Linked DNA regions of Myxococcus hansupus. The protein of the gene in region 1 binds, or shares a complex with, the protein of each later gene. Links are inferred from orthologs where the notes say so. Each region holds a gene or a part of one and is shown on either strand. Other genes may lie near its edges.

What was found.
Region 2: the proteins of A176_RS32620 (region 1) and A176_RS26905 are in contact, whole or in part, in a cryo-EM structure (PDB 9DDO), measured with the Escherichia coli proteins. The link is inferred for Myxococcus hansupus from one-to-one orthologs.

What each region holds. Positions count from the first base shown.
Region 1 is NZ_CP012109.1:8,277,864-8,283,679, forward strand. Bases 1,493-4,301 are described here. They hold A176_RS32620 (MotA/TolQ/ExbB proton channel family protein), read left to right. Parts: upstream 1,493-2,425; coding sequence 2,426-3,178; downstream 3,179-4,301. Other genes in these bases: A176_RS40730 (hypothetical protein), read left to right, coding at 1,493-1,526; A176_RS32615 (energy transducer TonB), read left to right, coding at 1,610-2,380; A176_RS32625 (ExbD/TolR family protein), read left to right, coding at 3,162-3,569; A176_RS32630 (ExbD/TolR family protein), read left to right, coding at 3,581-4,006; A176_RS32635 (TonB-dependent receptor domain-containing protein), read left to right, coding at 4,084-4,301. In the rest of the region: A176_RS32605 (dihydrolipoyl dehydrogenase family protein), read left to right, coding at 1-170; A176_RS40725 (glycosyltransferase family 87 protein), read left to right, coding at 364-927; more of A176_RS40730, read left to right, coding at 921-1,492; more of A176_RS32635, read left to right, coding at 4,302-5,816. UniProt on the Escherichia coli protein: Involved in the TonB-dependent energy-dependent transport of various receptor-bound substrates. Protects ExbD from proteolytic degradation and functionally stabilizes TonB.
Region 2 is NZ_CP012109.1:6,901,033-6,905,380, reverse strand. Bases 1,504-4,348 are described here. They hold A176_RS26905 (energy transducer TonB), read right to left. Parts: upstream 3,380-4,348; coding sequence 2,627-3,379; downstream 1,504-2,626. Other genes in these bases: A176_RS26900 (TonB-dependent receptor), read left to right, coding at 3,601-4,348; A176_RS26910 (MotA/TolQ/ExbB proton channel family protein), read right to left, coding at 1,869-2,555; A176_RS26915 (ExbD/TolR family protein), read right to left, coding at 1,504-1,743. Outside these bases: A176_RS26930 (hypothetical protein), read left to right, coding at 1-229; A176_RS26925 (DUF2378 family protein), read right to left, coding at 130-753; A176_RS26920 (ExbD/TolR family protein), read right to left, coding at 833-1,327; more of A176_RS26915, read right to left, coding at 1,327-1,503. UniProt on the Escherichia coli protein: Interacts with outer membrane receptor proteins that carry out high-affinity binding and energy dependent uptake into the periplasmic space of specific substrates such as cobalamin, and various iron compounds (such as iron dicitrate, enterochelin, aerobactin, etc.).

The DNA.
Region 1 (5,816 bases):
GGGTCCTCGTCGGCGCCACCTTCACCGGGCCCGAGGTGGGCGAGATGCTCCACGCGGCCACCATCGCCGTCGCGGGGGAGGTGCCGCTCGACACGCTCTGGCACGCGGTGCCTTCGTTCCCCACCATGAGCGAGGTGTGGTTGAAGCTGATGGAGGACTACGGCCTGTAGCGCGCCGGGCCCCTCCGTTGCGTGCGCGGCGACGGGCGTGGAATGGTGCCGCTCCCCACCCCACCCCACCGCCCACATGACCGCTGCCGACCCAGGCCCCCTCGGGCCTGCCTCTCCCGTTCCGGACGCCGCGCCGGTTGGCACCGCCGGCTCCGAAGCACAGGCCCCGTGGGCGCGGAGGGCCTGGTGGCTCGTGCTGCTCGTGCTCGCGGTGGCCGCCGTCGCCGTGGGCCAGCACCCTCGCCGGGGCGTGGACTTCCGCGTCTACCTCATGGCCGCGGAGCGCTTCCTCGAGGGCACGGACATCTACCGCCTGTCCGACGGCACCATGCCGTTCAAGTACGCGCCCATCACCGCGCCCCTCTTCCTCCCCTTCACCCTGCTGCCCGCGCGCGCCGCCGTCGCGCTGTGGAACCTTTGCTCCATCGCCGCGCTCGTCCTGGTGGCCCGGCTCACCACCCGCGCCCTCCCCGGAAAGGGAGAAGCCACGCCCTGGACTTGGGCCCCCGTCCTGACGACGCTGGCCCTGCTGCCGGCCTTCACCTACGAGCTGTTCTATGGACAGGTGGACGCCGTCATCCTCCTCCTCATCCTCCTCTCCACGCGCGGCGCCGAGCGCGGACAGGTGTGGCGCCCCGGGGTGGCCTTCGCCATCGCCTTCCTCCTCAAGCCCCCGCGGCGCTCGTCGGACTCTTCTTTCTGTGGCGCCGCCACTGGCGCGTGCTGGGCGCCACCGCCGTGGTGGGCGCCGTGCTGACCCTGCCTTTGCTGATTCACTACGGCGGGGATGGAACATTCCTCCAATTCCACCTCTGGCGAGACACCCTCGCGCGCACCACCCCACCCTGGGCGCTGCAATCCAATACCCAGGGGCTGCCCACTTTGTTGTTGTCACTGGTGTATCCGCCCGAAACCGTGGTGCTGCCGGGTGCGATGTCCTTGGCACAGGCCGCGGCGTTGGGCTTTTTCGTCGCCGCGGTGGTGTGGGCACGCCCCGGACCCGCGGACCTCATCGCCATGTGTTGCCTTGGCGTCACGCTGCTGTCACCGCTGGCGTGGCGCGCGAACTACGTGCTGGCGTGGCCGTTGATCCGCGCGGCGGTGGAGAGCCGGCACCGGCCCAACCTGGTGCTGGTGGGGCTCGTGGCGCTCACGGGCGTCCTGGTTTCCGACTCGGTGCTCGGCGTGGAGTGGAGCCGTCACGTCCTCCTGTGGCGGCCCTTCGCCCTGGTTTACGCCGCGTTGTTGTTGGCGCTGCTGTTACAGACTCGGCGCATGGGCGCACCTCGCGCCACGGTTGAACACAATGTCGTGGCACGCCTGCCACGCTGCTTTGGTGGCCGCCTGTCGCCGTGACGCGTCCGTGATTTTGATGAAGGCAAAGTGTCACGGGCTTCGGACGGGTCCGACACATGGCGTCGCTATATGCGCGTCCAGTCATGTTCGAGACCTTCGACAGTGGCCCGGACGTCCATTCGGCGCGGCGGTTCGCGCTTTCCACCACGGCCTCCGTCGCCGTGTTCGCGCTGATGGGCATTGCCGCCATCACCGCCGCAGGCAAGGTGACGGAAGTCATCAAGGAGAAGAAGGGCACGGATGTGGTGTTCCGTCCGCCGCCCCCTCCTCCGCCCCCCGTCGTCGAGGTGAAGCCTCCACCTCCTCCACCCAAGCCGAAGCTGGCGCCCAAGCCCGCGCCGCCGGCCGCCGCGATGGCGCCGCCTCCCGCCGCGCCCGCCGTGGCGCCGGCCAACATCGTCGTTCCCAAGGAAGTGCCGCTGGAGAAGCCTCCCGAGGCCGCCACGGAGACGGTCGCCGCGGCGCCCATCGCCGTGGGTGGCACCGGCACGCTGGTGCCGGGCGGTGTCGTGGGCGGTGTTCCCGGTGGTGACACCCTGGCGGGCGGTGGCGGGCGCGCCGCGCCCATCAACCTGCCCGAGTCCGGCACGCCGCCGGAGCCGCTGACCTCCAACCTCACACCCGAGTACCCCGCCGAGGCCCGCTCCAAGGGCCTGGAAGGCATGGTCATCCTCAAGGGCGTGGTGGGCGTGGATGGCCGCGTCAGCAATCTGAAGGTGATGCGCGGTGACGAGCCCTTCGCCAGCGCGGCCATGGCCGCCGCGAAGACGTGGCGTTTCAAGCCCGCCATCGTCGCCGGTCAGCCCACCGCCGTGTTCCGCATCTTCAAGGTTCCGTTCCGTCTCAAGTCGTAGGCCGTCACGCCACACCCGCACCTGCCCCCCAGGAGCAAACCCGTCATGAATTTCAATCTCAGGGACATCTACAACCACATGGGTGTGTTCGCGCTGGGTATCGCGTGGACGCTCATCCTCTTCGCCATCGCGTCCCTCGCGGTCTTCTTCGAACGCCTCTTCGTCTTCTTCCGCTCGCGCTCCATCTCCAAGCGTTTCGCGTCCCGCGCCGGCCCGCTGCTCACCCAGAACCAGCACGAGGCGCTGGTGAAGGAGGCCGAGGCCACCAAGGGCAGCCACCTGGCCATGCTGCTGGGCGGCGGCATGAAGCACTACCTCGCCAAGTCCCGCGCTCCGGCCGGCAAGCTGGGCCCGGTGGAGCTGACCCGGCGTGAGCTGGTCCGCGTCAACGAGCGCGTCAGCGCGGACGTGCGCCGCGGCATGTCGGTGCTCGCCACCGTCGGCTCGGTGGCCCCGTTCGTCGGTCTGCTCGGCACCGTCGTGGGCATCATCGAGGCCTTCTCCGGTATCGCCAAGGAGGGCTCGGGCGGCCTGGGCGCGGTGTCCGCCGGTATCGCCGAGGCGCTCGTCGTCACGGCGCTGGGTCTGCTCGTCGCCATCCCCGCGGTGCTGATGTTCAACTTCCTGTCCACCCGCGCGGACGCGCTCCAGCTCTCCCTGGACGCGGCTCGCAGCGAGTTCATGGACTACCTGGAGGACTTGAGCCCCCAGAAGGCCGCCGCCACCAGCGGCGCCGCCGTGGCCACGGGGCCGGAGCTCGCCGCTCGCAAGGAATCCCGCGATGTCCACCCCGCGTAGGAGCCTGACGCCGGAGATGAACGTGACGCCCCTGGTGGACGTCGTGCTCGTCCTCCTCATCATCTTCATGGTCGTCACGCCCCAGATTGAGTCCGGCGCCGCGGTGGAGCTGCCCACCGCGACGAACCCGGACAAGGAGAACAAGGAGCTGACGCCCACCACGGTGAGCCTCTCCGCGACAGGCGCGTTCTACCTGGACCGCAAGGAGCTCAAGCGTGACGCGCTCATGGCCGAGCTGAAGGCCGTGCGCGCCAAGGACCCGGACTCCCCGGTGGTGCTCAAGGCGGACCGCGGCGTGCGCTACTCCGAGGTGCGCGGCCTCTTCAAGGCCATGCAGGAGCTGGGTTTCCCCGGCATCAACCTTCAGGTCGTCGACAAGCCGAAGAACTAGGAGCGCACGCCATGGCATTCGACCTCGGAGGCGGAAAAGGCGGTATCCGCCCGGCGATGAACGTGACGCCCCTGGTGGACGTGGTGCTCGTCCTCCTCATCATCTTCATGGTCGTCACGCCTTTGATGACCAAGCAGATGTGGATGACGGTGCCCGCCAAGGGTGATGACCAGGAGGCGCCTCCGCCTCCTCCCGATGCAGTGCCACCGGTGGTGCTCACGGTGGACAAGTCCGGCGTGCTGCGCATCAACCGGGAAGAAGTCGCCCGCGACCAGGTCGTGGCCCGGCTGCAACGCATGCTCAACGCGCGTCCGGACAAGATTGTGTTTTTCGACGCCAGTGATGATGTGCCGTACGGCGCCGCCATGGACGTGCTGGACCTCGCGCGAGGCGGGGACATCACGGTCGGCGTGTTGCCGGACAAGCTCGCGGATTGATGCAGCGCCGCGGCGGACCGTGACACCAAGTTTGCGGTCCGCCGCCTGAATCGTCACAGCCCCTTCATCCAGATGCCATGCGTGTCGCGTTCTCTACGCGCACCTCGGTAAGGAGTGTCGTGTTGTCTCGCACTGCCAACCTGCGCGCCTTCTTGGCTGCGCTTGTCATTACAGCTACGCCCGTGTTCGCACAGGCGCCCGGTGTTCCGGCCACGGCGCCCGCTCCCGCGGTCGACCCTGTCACGCAACCCCTCCCCGAACCCGAGGAAACCCAAACTCCGCCCGCGACGCAGCAGACTCCCGCCGCGGCTGATCCTTCCGGTACGCCCCCCGCCGCGCAGCAGCCGGGTACGGAGACGTCTCCCACCGCCGCGCAGCCGGGCACTGAAACGCCGCCCACCGCGCAGCAGCCGGGCACGGAGACCGACCCCACCGCCGCGCAGCCGGGCACGGAGACCGACCCCACCGCCGCGCAGCCCGCCGCTCCCGCCGACGACGGTGCCCTGGGCGCCGAGGGCATGGACGACGAGATGCTCGCGGAGTCCTCCGTTCCGCCGCCGGGCTTCACCGGCATCTACGGCCGCGTGGTGGACGAGACGAACGGCGAGGGCCTCATCGAGGCCACGGTGAAGGTCGTCACCGGCGCGCAGAAGCAGGTGCTCACGGACCTGGACGGCTACTACCGGGTGGCGCTGCCTCCCGGGAAGTATGACCTGCGCGTCTTCTATGACGTGTACCAGGGCCGCCGCATCACCGGCGTCGTGGTGACGCAGGGCAAGGCGACCAAGCTGGACGTCGCGCTCAGCGCCGACGAAGGCGCCGTGCAGGAGGTCGTCGTCGAGGCCCGCGCGGACCGCCGTGCCGAGGGCGCGCTGCTCCAGGAGCGCAAGAAGGCCGCCGCCGTGTCGGACGCCATCAGCGCGCAGGAAATCGCGCGCACGCCGGACTCCAGCGCCTCCGACGCCGTGAAGCGCGTGGTGAGCGCCACGGTGGTGGACGGCCGCTACGTGCTGCTGCGCGGCCTGGGTGGCCGCTACAGCACCACGCTGCTCAACGGCGCGCTGCTGCCCAGCCCCGAGCCGGACGAGCCCAGCGTCCCGCTGGACATCTTCCCCACCAACCTGCTCGCCAACCTCAACATCGTGAAGAGCTACACGCCGGACCTGCCGGGCACCTTCGGCGGCGGCACGCTGCTCATCGAGACCAACTCCTACCCCAGCGAGTTCGAGCTCAAGCCGCGCATCACCCTGGGCGGCGACTCCGTGACGACGTTCCGCGAGCGCAACAGCCAGGCCCAGGGCGGCTTCGGCGAGGCGCTGGGCTTCCCCAGCAGCAGCCGCCAGCTTCCGGGCGCGATTCCGCGCAACGCCCAGCTCGGCGCGTCCGGCGAATCCCGCGAGGTGCTCGCGCAGCAGTTCCGCAGCTTCCCCAACATCTGGGAGGCCCGCCGCACCACGGCGCTCCCCAACATGGGCGTGGGCGTGTCGGTGGGTGACACCCTGCGCTTCGGAAACAGCCGCCTGGGCTACCTGGTCAGCGGCAACTACGGCCACCGCGACGGCGTCCAGGAAGGCACCTTCGCCCGCGCCTCCCGCGACGAGAACGACCAGCTCTACGCCTTCGAGTCCGCCAACAACAGCCAGGGCTTCGAGACGGCCAGCCTCAGCGGCCTGGGCAGCGTGGGCTTCCAGATTGACCGCGACAACGAGCTGACCTGGTTTGGCCTCTACACCCGCGGCACCGACACGCGCACGCACACCGCGGTCGCCTCGAACCTCATCCGGAGCGAGCGCCAGGAGAGCACGCGGCT
Region 2 (4,348 bases), 1.4 Mb from region 1 along the record:
CGTGGTGCTGGAGCGGCTCACCGGATACCGCATCTGGTTCTACGCGGATGAAGGCGCCATCCTCTGGCAGATGACGTCGCTCTACATCCTGCCCATCTGGATGGTGACCGGCCTGCTGGCTGAGTTCATCTACAGGGAGCTGATGGATCCCGACCTGCTGGCGGCCTTGGAGTCTCCGCTGCCCGCGACGCCCGAGGAGACCGAGGCTTCGTTCCAGTTGATTCGGTAGACGCAAGCGTGGCCGTCGTACCCGGACATCTCGATGAGGATGTCCTGGGCGCCGGCCACCCGCAGCCCCGCGTGGATGATGCCCGCGGTGAAGGCGGGGTAGGGGCCCACCTCGTTCATCCAGAGCTCGAACTGGGTGGGGCCGATTTCGCGCAGCTTGGACTCGGTGTAGTTGTTGCCAGCGCGGAAGTTCTGGGTGGCCCGCATCAGCGTGCGCCGCGGGCCCAGCACGCGCAGCAGCGACAGCACGGCGCGGCCCAGCATCGTCTCACGGAAGCCCTCGATGTAGGCCTCGCCCAGCTTCCCGGTTGCCTGCTCGAGGGGGAGCTGCGGGTAGAGCTCTTCCGAGGTGATGCGGAGGAACGTCATCCACGCATCGAACGCGTAGGCGGGCCGGAGCTTCTGGTCCACGTCGAGCCCCGCATGGCGCAGGCGCGCCTTGCACTCGGGCGTCAGGCGCCCGTGCAGTGCCCGCAGGTACAGGGCTTCGATGGTCTGCTCGAAAATGAGAAGCTCGTCGGCCATGAGAAGTGAACTCTAGCCGACGAGCTTCTCGATGTGAACCGCGTACCCACCCGGAGCGTAGGGTCCGGGTGGGGAACGGTCAGGGCGTCGGTGCCGGGGTCGGCGTGTCGACGGAGGTGCCTTGGATGATGGCGTTCTGCGGGAGCTCCGTCGCCATGCCGAGCACCTTCGCTCCGGCGGCCTTCGCGCCGTCCAGCGCGGTGATCAGCCGGCCGTAGTTGGTGGCGTCATCCGCCATGAAGAAGACGACCTTGTCGTCGGCCTTCTTCGCCGCCAGCATTCGCTTGAGTCGCGCGACGTAGTCGGCGGGAGGAATCTTCTCCGTGTTGATGGAGTAGCCGCCGTCCTTGTCGAGCTGCACCACGAGCTGCTGGTCGTTCGGGTCCGGAGGCGTGGGATCCTGCTCGACCTCGGTGTCCGGCACCCGCACCACGATGTCCTTCTCGAGGAGCGGGGTGACGACCATGAAGATGATGAGGAGCACCAGCACCACGTCCACCAGCGGCGTGACGTTGATCTCCGAGTTCGGCTGCGCCTGGGGCTTGACCCACTGCCGTTGCTTGCGTCCGGCCATTACTTCTTCTCCTCGACGCCCAGGGAGATCTGCTTGGCCTTGGACTTGCGAGCAATGTCCAACACCTTGCGCACGTCACCGACGCTGATCGCGTTGTCACCCTTGAGCAGGATCTTCTTGCCCGGGTCCTGCTGCATCTCCGCGGTGAGCTTCTCCTGGAGCCCCTGGTCATCCACCTGATCGTTCTCCACGAACACCTTCTTGTCCGGGGTGATGGAGAGGATGAGTGGGTCGGCTTCCTTGCCTTTTCCTTCCTTCTCGATCTCGGTGGCCTTCGGAAGCTCCACGGACTTGCCGCGCTGGAGCATCGGGGTGACGACCATGAAGATGATGAGGAGCACCAGCACCACGTCGACCAGCGGCGTGACGTTGATGTCGCTCTTGACGCCCCCCTTGGGGCCTGCTGACATTCCCATGTCTTTACCTGTTTCCTGGTAAGGAGGTGCCCGCCTTCACGGAGCGTCTCCAGCCCTCCGAAGAAGAGCTGGAGACGGGTTCACGGGAAGGGCATCGGGTCGTCCCCGGCCTCGCCCGTGACGGCTCAGGCCGCGTGCGAGGAGTGCGCGCCACCACCACCCATGTGGCGGGCAACAACGTCCAGGAACTCGTTGGACGACTCGGAGATGTCCACCGAGCGCGCGTCCACCCAGCCCTGCAGGAAGTTGTACGCCATCACGGCGGGGATGGCCACGAGCAGACCGAAGGCGGTGGTGATGAGCGCCTCGGCGATACCGGCCGAGATGGTGCCCAGACCGCCGGAGCCGGCCGCCGCCATCAACTGGAAGGCGTTGACGATACCCATCGTGGTTCCGAGCAGACCGACGAACGGCGCCGTGGAGCCGACCGTGGCCAGCAGGCCCAGGCCGCGCTTCATGCTCTGGACCTCGCGCTGAGCCTGGCGCTCGAGCGCACGGGCCACCGACTCCACCGCGACGTCCTTGTTGTTCGGGCTGATCCGGTACGCCGTCAGACCGGAGTTGATCACGCGTCCCAGGTGGCCCACGTCCTTGCCCAGGTTGGTGTTGGCGGCCGTGTTCAGGTCGCCCTTGGCCAGGATGGCACCCATCTTCGCGGCGAAGTTGCGGCTGTCAGACCGCGTCTTGCGGAAGACGATCATGCGCTCCGCCATCACGACCAGTGAGGCGATGGACATGATGCCCAGGGTGAAGATGATCATACGGGCGAAGAGGCCCGTGTGCTCCCAGATTTCTGCGAGAGTGAATTGCATGGTTGGGTTGAGCGCTCCTCCTCACGAGCGCGGGGTTGTCGGCGATACGGCTCTAAACGACGCGCCCGGAGTCAGCGCGGCAGCTTGAAGTTCAGGGTGAAGGTGTAGTCCACCTGCACGGGACGGCCCTGGAACGTGACGGGCTTGTAGCGCGACGACGCCAGCGCGTCCAGGACGGCCCGGTCCATGTGGGGCAGGGGCTTGATGATCCGGCAGTTCTCCACTCGACCTTCCACGGTGACGATGCACTTCACGATCATCGTTCCCTGGACGCGAGCCTCGAGCGCCTCACGAGAGTACTCGGGCTGAGGGCCAGACAGCTTCTCCGGACGGGTCATTCCCGCGCCGAAGGGGAGCACGTCGGTTCCCGTTCCGCCCAACTGGCCGCCAACCACGCCGCCAATCACACCACCGACAACGCCACCGACGACGCCACCCACCACGCCGCCTTCCACGCCACCTTCGACGGCCTCTTCGCTGGCCTCTTCTTGTGCGGGAGGCTCTTCGGAGGGCTCCACTTCCTTCGGGGCCTCCTTCGGAATCTCCTTCGGCTGGACGATCGCGTCCGGCTTCTTGGGCTTCTTCGGCTCCGTCTTCGGCTTGCTGGAAGAAGCGGGAGGCGGAGGAGGTGGAGGAGGCGGAGGAGGCGGCGCCATGGTCGCCTTCAGCGTGACCTCAATCTCCTTCTCCTCCAACGGTGGCGGACGCGTCGACAGCCAGACGGCCAGTCCGAACAGCGCCACATGGAGGATAACCGAGACAGTAGCCCCGACGCCGAATCGCGACCTGGGCCCCTGACCACGGTCAAGGACTGAATCGAACATGCACTAGACTCCTCTTCACCAGTGGACACCCATCGACGTCACACCGCCCGGATGAAAGGGCGCGCTACCATACAGAAACGCGTTCCGGGTTCAAGCAAGCATGGTCGACGGTAGCGGCGTGATCGGGCAATTGCCCCACTGGTTACCAAAAAGCAACGGTCTATTGACAACTGCTAGACCTCGGTTATTTTCACTTGCAGCCCACCTTGGAGGGGTCTGGTATGCACTTGAACCGAGTGCTCCGGGAAACCGGAGTTGTTGTCGCCGCAGGTCTGCTGTACGGATCGGCGGCTTTCGCACAGTCGAGCGTGATCATCGGTACCGTGATCGACGCTCAGAGCCGGCAGCCTGCCGCTGACGTCGTTGTCACCGCCACCTCGCCCAACCTTCAGGGCGAGCAGGTGGTTGTCACCGACGCACAGGGTAACTACCGCATCCCCCAGCTGCCCCCCGGCGATTATACGCTGCGGTTCGAGAAGGAGCAGTTCAAGCCGTACGCTCGCTCCGCGATCCAGCTGCGTCTGAACCGGACGATCCGCGTCAACGTCGAGCTGCTCCCTGAGTCGCTCGGTGAAGTCGTGGAAATCGTTGGCGCGCCCCCGACCATCGACGTGGGTTCCACGACGATGGGCGTGAACGTCGACCAGGAGTTCATCAAGCGCATCGCCGTTGCGCGTCCGGGTGGTAAGGGCGGCGCGACCCGTTCCTTCGAGTCCCTGGCCGAGCTGGCGCCTGGCGCCCAGAATGACAACTACGGCGTCTCGATCAACGGTTCGACCTCGCCTGAGAACGGCTACGTGGTGGACGGTCTGTCCACGAACGACCCGGCCTTCGGCGTGAACGCGAGCCCGCTGAGCATCGAGTTCGTGCAGGACGTGAACATCATCACCGGCGGTTATATGCCGGAGTTCGGCCGGTCCACCGGCGGCGTCATCAACGCGGTCACCCGGTCGGGCTCCAACGAGTTCC